Regions from separate parts of the Gordonibacter massiliensis (ex Traore et al. 2017) genome, predicted to be linked through region 1. Evidence: predicted binding sites of a transcription regulator. Region 1 holds the regulator's gene; the other holds the start of a gene.

Region 1 (5,420 bases):
CTGGACAAGATCGGAGCCTTCTTCGAGCGTTGCCCCGCGTTCCCCGAGCGAGCGAACATCGAGTTCGCGACCGTGGGGGAGAAGGGCATCGAGATGCGCGTGTTCGAGCGCGGCTGCGGAGGGACGCTCGCCTGCGGCACGGGCGCCTGCGCGGTGAACGTGGCCGCCTCGCTCACGGGACGGGCCGGTTGCGAGAACGACCTGCGCCTGCGCGGCGGCACGCTGCGCATCGTCTGGGGCGACGACGACCATGTACACATGACGGGGCCCGCCGTCGAGGTGTACCGCGGCACCGTGGAGCTCTAGCCGCTCCCGCTCGAAGCGGTCCGCTGCCGCCCGTTTGCTGAACCCCTGGCTTCCGCAAATGGATCCAACCGCCTTGCCCGCCACTCCTGAAAGGATCTTTCCGTGAAAACCGCTTCCTGCCTCGACCATATGGCTCCGTACCTGTTCGCGCAGATCGACGCGAAGCGCGATGCGCTGAAAGCGCAGGGGGTCGACGTCATCTCGCTCGGCATCGGGGACCCCGACCTGCCCACGCCGGCGCATATCGTGGACGCCATGGCCGAGGCCATCCGCAAGCCGGAGAACCACCAGTACCCCGACTACGCCGGATCGCCCGCGTTCCGCACGGCGGCCGCCTTGTGGATGCAAAACCGCTTCGGCGTGGAACTCGATCCGAAGACCGAGGTGCTCGCGCTCATCGGCAGCAAGGAGGGCATCGCGCACCTGCACACCGCCTTCGTCGATCCCGGCGACTACGTGCTGGCTCCGTCCATCGGCTACCCGGTGTACTCCGGCGGCGCCACGCTCATGAGCGCCAACACGTACTTCATGCCCATGCGGGAGGAGAACGGCTTCCTCGCCGAGTTCGCCGACGTTCCCGCCGAGGTGCTCTCCAAGGCGAAGATCATGTTCCTGGGCTATCCGAACAACCCCACGGGCGCCTGCGCGACCGAGGAGTACTTCGATGCCGCCATCGACTTCTGCATCGAGCACGACATCCTGCTCGCGCACGACAACGCCTACTGCGACATCTGCTTCGACGGGTACGCGGCGCCCTCAATCTTGGAGCGGCCTCGCGCTAGGGAATGCTGCATCGAGTTCTTCAGCCTGTCGAAGTCCTACAACATGACCGGTTGGCGCATCGCCTTCGCCTGCGGCAACGCGACGGCGGTGGGAGCGCTCGGCACAGTGAAGAACAACCTGGACTCGGGGCAGTTCACGGCCGTGCAGGATGCGGGTATCGCCGCCTTGACGGGCGACCAACGCTGCATTGCCGACCTGTGCGCTCTCTACCAGCGCCGACGCGACCTCGTGGTGGACGCGTTGCACGCCATCGGCGTGGAATGCACGGCGCCGAAGGCCACCATCTACGTATGGGCGAAGGTTCCGCAGGGCGAGACGTCGGCGTCGTTCGCCACGAAGCTGTTGGAGCAGGCCCACGTCATCGTCACGCCGGGCTCGGGCTACGGTCCGGACGGCGAGGGCTTCGTCCGCATCTCGCTCACCACGCCCGACGACCGGCTGCTCGAAGCGGTGCGGCGCATCAAGGAAGCGATGTAGCGCCGTATCCCGCCTGTTTTCGGCGGCGCCGGCGAATATGCTATGATAGGCGCGCAGACGCTACCGCCTGCGCGCCTTATTGCAGTTCGAGGACGGAGCAACCAGCATGCAGCCAGCTATGTTCGTGATCTAACGGCCGATTCGCCATCGCGGCGAAAGGCAATCTGACTGTTCCCGCACGCCGCTTCCCGCCGCGTGCCTCGATGCGTTGAAAGGTTGGCTCCATGTCCGAATTCGAATCCGTTATCACGCGGGGGATGACCCCTGTTTCCGAAGAGCGTCGCGAGCGCGCCGTCCTCGTGGGCGTCGACCGCCCCGGCGTTTCCTGGCCGCTCGCATCGTCGCTGGCCGAGCTCGAACGGCTCGTCGACACGGCGGGCGCCAACGTCGTGGCGACCACGACCCAGAAGCTCGACGCCCCGAATCCGCGCACGTTCGTCGGATCCGGCAAGGCCGAGGAGGTGGCGGAGTTGGCGCGCGCCCATGCCGCCGACCTCGTCGTGTTCGACGACGAGTTGAGCCCCTCGCAGCAGTCGAACCTCGAGAAGGTGGTGGGCAAGGACGTGAAGGTCATCGACCGCACGGCGCTCATCCTGGACATCTTCGCGCTGCACGCCACCAGCAGGGAAGGCCGCCTGCAGGTGCGCCTCGCCCAGAACGAGTACCTGCTGCCGCGCTTGCGCGGTATGTGGGCTCACCTGGCCTCGAACCGTATGGGCGGCGGCGTGGGGTCGCGCTTCGGCGAGGGCGAAAGCCAGCTTGAGGTCGACCGCCGCATGGTCCGCAAGCGCATCACGTCCATCAAGCGCGAGCTCAAGCACCTGGCCGACGTGCGCGCCGTGCAGCGCGAGAGCCGCTACGAAAGCGGCATGTTCAAGGTCGCGCTGGCCGGCTACACGAACGCGGGAAAGTCGAGCCTGCTCAACCGCCTGACGAACGCCGACGTGCTCGCCTACGACAAGCTGTTCGCAACCTTGGACTCCACCACGCGCAAGTTCGTGCTGCCCGAGGGTCGCGAGATAACCATCACCGACACGGTTGGCTTCATCCAGAAACTCCCCACCACCCTGATCGAGGCGTTCAAGTCGACGCTTGACGAGATAACGGGGGCCGACCTCGTGTTGCACGTCGTCGATGCGTCTTCCGACGAGTACGAGGCGCAGATACGGGCCGTAGAGGACGTGCTCGGGCAGATCGGCGCGCAGGACCTCCGACGCGTGCTCGTGTTCAACAAGTGCGACCTGTTGGACGAGGAACATCTTGCCGCGCTCGAGGCGCGCCAATCGCAGGCGCAATTCGTGTCGGCGGCGACAGGGGAGGGCATCGGCGAGCTGGTGGACCATATCGCCCGCTTGGCCTCGGCGCATGACGAGCATTTGGACGTTCTCGTGCCCTACGGGCGCGGCGATTTGGTGTCCGTCGCGCACGAGCGATGCCATATCCTGTCCGAAACGCACGAGGAGGGCGGCACGCACATCGTCATGCTCGCGGCGCCTTCCTATGCCGGACTGTTCCGTCCGTTCTCGATCGAGCGCTCTTAGAGTTACTCTAAGTCACTCGCAAGGGCGGGTTGCTGCCTGCCCGGCACGAAACCGGGCGGTAAAAACGATCAAGCGGCGAGCGCACCGTGCGTTCGCCGCTTGATTTTTCGACTCTAAGCCTTACTGCACCGGGCGGGCAGCAACTCGCACCCAGCGGGGACCAGCATGCCCAGCCTCTTGCCGTGCGTGAGAGAAAGAAAGGCTTTCCTCGCTACGGTCCCGACGGCCTTTACAGGCGGCGGAACACCGCGACCACCTTGCCTGCGATGGAGCAGTCGGTGGTGATGATGGGATCCATCGTGGAATTCTCCGGCTGAAGGCGGATGTGGTCCGACTCCTTGTAGAACCGCTTGACCGTCGCGCCGTCGTCGATGATGGCCACGACGATGTCGCCGTTGTTGGCGACGGGCTGCTCCTTCACCACCACGTAGTCGCCGTCGTTGATGCCCGCCTCGATCATCGATTCGCCGCGTACCGACAGCAAGAACGACGGCGCGTCGCCCACGATGTCGGTAGGCAGCGAGATGGTGTCGGTGATGTTCTCCTCGGCGAGGATGGGGGAGCCGGCCGCCACGTTGCCCACAAGCGGCACGTTCACCACCTTGTTGAAGCTGGGCTGGATGACGTTGGAAGGGCTTTCCACGTTATCCAACGGATAGGTGAGCGCGATGGAGCGCGACTTGAGGGGATCGCGTTTGATGAGCCCCTTGTCTTCGAGCGCTTTGAGATGCACGTGAACCGTCGAGGGGGAGGAAAGGCCCAGGCTCTGGCAGACCTCGCGCACGGTGGGGCCGTAGCCCTTCTCGCGAATGCACTCCTCGATGCAGTCGAGCACTGCCTTCTGGCGCTTCGTCACTTTTTCGGACATGCCCCGTCCTTTCCCTTGGCGAACAAATGTTTTAATTTCATATTGACATGAACCTTTGTTCGCTCTATTATATATGCGAACAAAGGTTCTACGCAAGGGCTAGGAGGCAGAAAGATGAAGAATTTCGAGGTGCGGTGCGCCACCGATGGCACATCGGCTCTGCAGCCGGAATTCGATTACGCGCCCATGAGCACGGGGGCTATCATCGAGTTTCCCGGGCGCGCCTCCCGACGCGCCCTCGCGTATCCGGAGCGCGATGCGATCCGCGACGTTTCCGCTCGGGCGGCCTCCACGTCGCGTTACGCGGAAGCCTCCCGAACGGCGCACGCCTTCCGCTTCGGCAGCATAGGCGGCTGCGCTTACGGTCGCGTAAGGCCGTGGCAGGCGGCCATCGCCGGTTGCGTCTTCTCCGCCTTGGCGCTTGCGAGCATGTTCGTCGGCCTGTAACGGCCGTTTCGATACCCACAGATGCTGCGTTTCTGTGGCTGCAGGGCGCTCCCGCCACCCCGGGAGCGCCCGTTTTCATCCAAACGTTGCTTCGCAGGCAGGGCGCTTGTGATAAACTGCGTTAAACGTCGAGCATGAGCCGCAAGGTCGTTCGACGCTGGCAGCGACATCCGCGTCATGGTATGGCATCCACGTCAAGGCGCATGCGATAGGGAGACAAGGAACATGAAGCACTAACGAAAGCCTTCGGGCACCCGCATATCATGTCAGATACGCATCGGGTGCGCTTTCGTTATCGTTCCTCGCGTTTTCATCCCCTATTCGAACCATCTCATCGATCCGTTCGAACGATCTCGGCGAAACACCGCGCATCCGGTGCCTCTCGAAGGGAGGCCCTTCATGTTCGTTACCGCACATCACCTCACGTACATCTACGACGGCGCCGACAGCGCCGCCCTTGACGACGCTTCCGTCGCGTTCGCACCCGGCTGGACCGGCGTTGTCGGCTCGAACGGGGCTGGCAAGAGCACGCTGCTCAAGCTGGTCTGCGGAAGCATGGAACTCCAAACAGGGAACGTGACGCCGCGGATCAAGGGATACGTCTGCGCTCAGTCGACCGACGAGCCGCCGTCCGATCTTGAGGAGTTCGCCTGCGATTACGGTCCGACGGCCGTGAGGCTCAGGTACCTGCTCGGTATCGACGATGCGTGGCTTTGGCGGTTCGACACGCTTTCGCACGGCGAGCGCAAACGCATCCAAATAGCGTGCGCTCTCGCCGCCGAGCCGCAGCTGCTCGCGCTCGACGAACCCACGAACCATCTGGACGCCGACGCACGCAGGCAAGTCGCCCGAGCGCTTGCCGCTTATGACGGAGTCGGCTTGCTCGTGTCCCACGATCGATCGCTTCTCGACGAGCTCGTCGGTTCCTGCGTGTTCGTTGAGAAGGGGCGGGCTACAACCGTTTCCGGCACCTACACGCAGGCGAGAGAGGAGATGGC
Region 2 (5,420 bases), on a different contig from region 1:
AGCACCAGCACGATGACGATGCCGATGAGCAGGTCAGGCAGCGTGGATAGCATGGTGGGGATGATGGAGTCGTACACCGGCGTGCCAGCGGCGGTCATCTCCACCTGGCCGCCGTACAGCCGCCCGAAACCGCCCAGGAAGTAGCTGCCGCCCGCCACGATCATGGCGAACACCGTGGAGATGATGGCGCCCTGCTTGATGGCCGGGCCGCTCTTGATGGCGTAGAACTTCTGCACCATCTGAGGCAGGCCCCACGTGCCCAGGCTGGTGAGGATGATGACGCCGATGAGGTCGGGCAGGTTCGGCCCGAAGAAGCTCACGAAGGGCCCGGCCATCTCGGAGCCTTCGGCCGGGATGAGCGAGAGCGTGGTGATGGCCTCGGTAAAGCCGCCGTTGTTCACCAGCACCGCCACGATCACGGCCACGATGCCCAACAGCATGACGATACCCTGGATGAAGTCGTTCATGACGGTGGCCATGTAGCCGCCCAGCACCACGTAGATGCACGTGATGACGGCCATGCCGATGACGCACCACTCGTACGGCAGCCCGAACGCCATGCCGAACAGGCGCGACAGGCCGTTGTACACGCTGGCCGTGTACGGGATGAGAAACACGAAGATGATGGCCGCGGCCGCGATGCGCAAACCCTTCGACTGGTAGCGCGCACCGAAGAACTCGGGCATCGTGGACGCGCCCAGGCGGTGCGTCATCTCACGCGTGCGCGGGCCGAGCACCCACCAGGCCAGCAAGCTGCCCAGGATGGCGTTGCCGATGCCGATCCACGTGGCGGCCACGCCGTACTTCCAGCCGAACTGGCCGGCGTAGCCCACGAAAATGACGGCGGAGAAGTAGCTCGTGCCGAACGCGAACGCCGAAAGCCACGGCCCCACGTTGCGCCCGCCCAGGATGAAGCCGTCGACGGTGCCGGTGTGTCGTCGGCAGTAAATGCCCACGCCCACCGCCACGCCCACGAAAATGAGCACCATGCATATCTTTTCGATCATCGGAATTTCCTATCGTCTCAAGCGGGCCTCTCCGAGCTGCCCGCGTGCCAATGAGTTTCGGAACCTCTTCGCCTTGACGGGTTTCATCTGAAACACTTGTCGCCGCATACTACAATATGAGAACAAATGTTTCACGTGAAACAACGCGCCGGGAACAGGCCCGCGCGGTGGCGCACATGACTCTGCCGGCTGCGGGCGCGCCATGTCGGAATCCGACACGTCGCAGCACCACGGGCAAACCCATGTGCTAGAGGTATCGGTAGGAATAGTAAGGAAGGGCCCGGTAGGCTGAAGCCTCGTTGGACGAAGCCGCCCGACCCGAGGCGAACGTCGCCAACGACTCGGAAGACCGGGGAGCGAAGGACCTCCAAGCGGCCGCAACGGCCAGCTCGAAGCGCCAGCGCTGCTCAACGGCCATATGTCCCTTCGCGGAATTCATGCGCATACTTTACCACAGTGGAGCATCGGCACAAGGCAAAAAGTAAGCAAAATAGCCCGCTAGCGAACGGACGCTTCATGTGAAGCATTCGAAAACCGCTTTCGGCATCGGCGAAGGCGTGGATAAAATTTGGACTTGTGGCATGTTTGGGAGGCGTTTCTCGCATCCGCCGGCTTTTGCGACCGATAAAAGCCCAGGTCGCAATTTCTTAGCAAACGGGGGAATTGCCATAGGTTGCGATTTTGTCCATGATGATTGCACTCATATATCATTGAGTTCACGCTCACACCGCTGGATGGCGACAGCGACATACCCGTCATGAAGCACGAGCGCCCGTCGCCTTTGGAGGGCGACGGGCGCTCGAATGCTTGTTGGATGGCGCTTTTAGTAGCGGTTGTCGAAGATGCGCTGGGTCTTCTTCTCGGAGCGGGGCAGCTCGCCGATGGCTACGCCCTTGGCAACGGGCGTGCAGCCGATCTTGCCCTTGAAGATGAAAGCCAGTTCCTCCTCCACACGCTTCTTGTCCTCGCCGGTGGCTTCGGTCTCGAAGAACACCGTGAGTATGTCCTTGCCGAACAGGTGGTCGATCATCACCTGGTACTCCGACGAGGCGCCGTCGGTGAACCGGATGACCTCCTCGATCTGCGCGGGGAACATGTTGACGCCCTTCACCTTCACCATGTCGTCGGTGCGGCCGATGAGGATGTCGATGCGCGGATGGTGCGAGCCGCAGGCGCAATCGCCCGGCAGGATGCGCGTGAGGTCGTGCGTGCGGTAGCGGATGAGCGGCGCGCCCTGCTTGCGCAGCGTGGTGATGACCAGCTCGCCCGATTCGCCGTCGGGCACGTTCTTGCCCGTCTTGGGGTCGACGATCTCGCAGTACACGTAGTCGTCCCAGATGTGCATGCCGTTGTGCTCGTCGCACGAGATGCCGATGCCGGGGCCGTACACCTCGGTCAGGCCGTAGATGTCGTACAGCTCCACGCCCAGCTCGTCGGCGATGCGCTTGCGCATCTTGTCGCCCCAGCGCTCGGAGCCGATGACGCCCTTGCGCAGGCAGATCTTGTCGCCGATGCCCTGCTCGGCGATGGCCTCGGCCAAAAGCAGCGCGTAGGAGCTGGTGGCGCACAGCACGGTGGACTTCAGGTCCTGCATCATGCGCAGCTGCTTCTCGGTGTTGCCCGGCCCCATGGGGATGGCCATGGCGCCCAGGCGCTCGGCACCCAGTTGGAAGCCGATGCCCGCCGTCCACAGGCCGTAGCCCGGCGTGATCTGGATGCGATCGCGGTTCGTGATGCCCGCCATCTCATAGCAGCGCGCGAATTGGATGGCCCAGTCGGTAACGTCCTGCTGCGTGTAGGGGATGATGACCGGCGTGCCCGTGGTGCCCGAGGACGAGTGGATGCGCACGACGTCCTCGTCGGGCACGGCCTGCAGGCCCAGCGGGTACACGCGGCGCAGGTCGTCCTTCTCGGAAAACGGCAGCTTCTCGAAGTCTTCCTGGGATTGCACGTCGGCAAGGTCGATGCCCTCGAACTTCATGGCGTAGAACGGCGAGCGTTCTTTCAGGGTCTTGAACTGGTCTTTGATAAGCGTGAACTGATCGTTGGTGATCTGCATGGGAGTATCCTCTTCTCAGACGATGATCTTCTACCGGGTACGAAAATGCTTCAAGCCCGCGAACGCGAGTCTTGAAGCTAAAGCCATCGCCCCGCCGAAACCACGGCTGGGGAGGAGAGAATGTCGGATGCGTGTTCCATGCGTCCATTTTAGGCGAACGAACGGCGAAAGCAAAGCCGTTTTTCGAAGGACAAAGCGGCCGCTGCCTTCTCGGGGCGCCTACCAGCTGAACCTGCCCCTGCCTCCGCGCTTGCTTTCGTACAGCGCGCCGTCTGCCGCCCGGTACAGATCGTAGAACGTGTCGCCGCGAACGGCCCGCACGATGCCCACCGAACACCCTAGGCGAACCGGCCTGCCCTGCGAGCGTCCTTTCCAAGTGTCGATGAGCTCCTGGGCCTTGGCCTCCGCCTCTTCGACCGAGACTGCGCACGTGGTGAACACGGCGAACTCGTCGCCGCCCAGGCGCCCGAGCAGCGCGTCGCGCTCGAACACCTGCCCCAGCACGTCGGCGAACTCGCGGATGACCCGATCGCCCTCGGGGTGTCCCAGCGTGTCGTTCACCTCTTTGAAGTAGTCGAGGTCGATCATGAAGAACGCGCTGCCCGTGCCGCCGTCGATCAGCTCCGACGACACGTACTTTTCGAACGCGGCATGGTTCAGCAACTCGGTCATGGAGTCGAGCTCGGCCCTGCGCTCCAGCGCCTTGGAGTACTTGAGCGCGGCGTTCGCCTGCTCGGTGACGGTTTTGGGATAGTACTCGTCGCGCTGCTGGTCGGCGTTCGGCATGGAATGGTGCAGATGGGTCACGAGCCATCGGTCGCCCTCGCGCCGGAACGTCAGGGTGAACCGCGTGTCCATCTCCACGAGCAACGGCTTCGGCTGGTCCGTTTTCTCGCGCACCCAGAGCGTTCCGAACACGATGCACGAATCCGAACCGAGCTGGCGAGCCTCGTAGTACTCGTCGAGTATCTCGAAGGTGACGCCCTGCGATTCCGCCTGATCGTTTTGGAACCCCTGGAGGAACGACTCGAAGTCGCGGTAGAACTCGTGCTTGCCCGTGCCGATAAGGGAGAGCTCTTCAGGATCAAGAGACGCCAGAATGAACTGAAGCCCTTCATCCGAGGGCTCGATGACGTAGGCGCGCCACAGCGCTTGCGTCATGTGAACCGCTTGGTCGAGCCATGCACGATCCATTTCCTGCCGCATTGCCGCCTCGCTTTCGACCTAGGGAAACGCCCAAGCCCTTCGTTGCGTACCGAGCTCTTCCCTCGGAGCTTCAACCGATGCTTCAATCGCATCAGTATACCAGCATCCCCTCCCGTTTTACCTCATGGGGGATGCTAAAAAGGGAGGGAAAGCGAAAACGGCCCGCGTTACGCACCTTTTCGGGAGGCGTCCACCTCGTCGATGGCGGTAAGGTTGAGCGCGACGAAGCGGGGTTTGACGCACACCTCGATGGCGCTGCGCAAATCGTCCAAGTCGAGCTCGATGTGACCGGCGGCCAACGCGCTGGCGAGCAGCACCGTGTTGAGCACCTTCCGGCTGCCCACGCGCCCGGTGAGCGCGGCGTCGTCCACGGCCACGAAGGTCGCGGCCGTTTCCGCCAGCTGGCTTTCGAGGCGCTGCACGATGTCGGACGCACGGTAGGGTTTCGCCGCCAGCGCCGCCGTGACAGGCTGAAGCGCCGTTGTAGCCGTGACCAGCACGCCCTCGGGAGCCAGAAACGGCAGCACGCGCGCGGCCTCGGCCGGCTCGAACGCGATGACGAGGTCGGCCGAGCGCTCGGCCAGCAAAGGTGCGAACACGTCCTCGCCGCGATCGCCCATGCGCACGTGCGACACCACGTTGCCGCCGCGCTGCGCCATGCCGATGGTCTCGGCCGTGCGCACCTTCCACCCTTTGTTCTGGGCAGCCTGCGCCAGCACCTTGGCCGCGAGCACGGTTCCCTGGCCGCCCACGCCGGCAAGCAAAACGTTACGCATGGGAACCTCCTTCCGACGACGAGTTTTCCGCCGTTGGCACCCCCAACGCATCGAACGGACATACTTGCGTGCACAGGCCGCAGCCGTTGCAGAGGCTGGCGTCGACGAACGCCTGGCCGCGCTCGCGGCTCTTCGGACCGCGCGCGTCGGCGTCGAAGCCGATGCCGGGGCAGCCGATCTCGGTGATGCACTTCTTGCAGCCCGTACATGCGTCGGCATCGACGGTCGCGGGAGCGCCCGGCTTCACCAACTGCACGCACGGCGACTCGAACAGGATGGCGCTGGGGCCTTCGTAGTCGAGCGCCTCCTTCGCCGCCGAAACGGAGCCTTCGAGGTCGAGCGGATCGGCATGCACGATGCAATCGAAGCCCA

The links. Region 1 encodes LexA, which represses DNA repair genes until DNA is damaged. Its sites were predicted from a motif close to CNAACANNTGTTNG; they were not measured.
Region 2: a site for LexA is predicted at 1,127-1,140, ahead of HCH03_RS01445 (sodium:solute symporter family protein). Genes of this name have one in related genera too.

What each region holds. Positions count from the first base shown of each region.
Region 1 is NZ_JAASIO010000012.1:99,212-104,631, forward strand. Features, by position in the region: gene dapF (diaminopimelate epimerase) at 1-306, shown strand, start outside; gene HCH03_RS12735 (LL-diaminopimelate aminotransferase) at 409-1,566, shown strand; gene hflX (GTPase HflX) at 1,791-3,107, shown strand; gene lexA (transcriptional repressor LexA) at 3,337-3,975, opposite strand; gene HCH03_RS12750 (hypothetical protein) at 4,090-4,422, shown strand; gene HCH03_RS12755 (ATP-binding cassette domain-containing protein) at 4,822-5,420, shown strand, end outside.
Region 2 is NZ_JAASIO010000001.1:358,911-364,330, reverse strand. Features, by position in the region: gene HCH03_RS01445 (sodium:solute symporter family protein) at 1-1,007, opposite strand, end outside; gene HCH03_RS01440 (phenylacetate--CoA ligase family protein) at 1,831-3,066, opposite strand; gene HCH03_RS01435 (diguanylate cyclase domain-containing protein) at 3,286-4,227, opposite strand; gene HCH03_RS01430 (indolepyruvate oxidoreductase subunit beta) at 4,440-5,048, opposite strand; gene HCH03_RS01425 (thiamine pyrophosphate-dependent enzyme) at 5,041-5,420, opposite strand, start outside.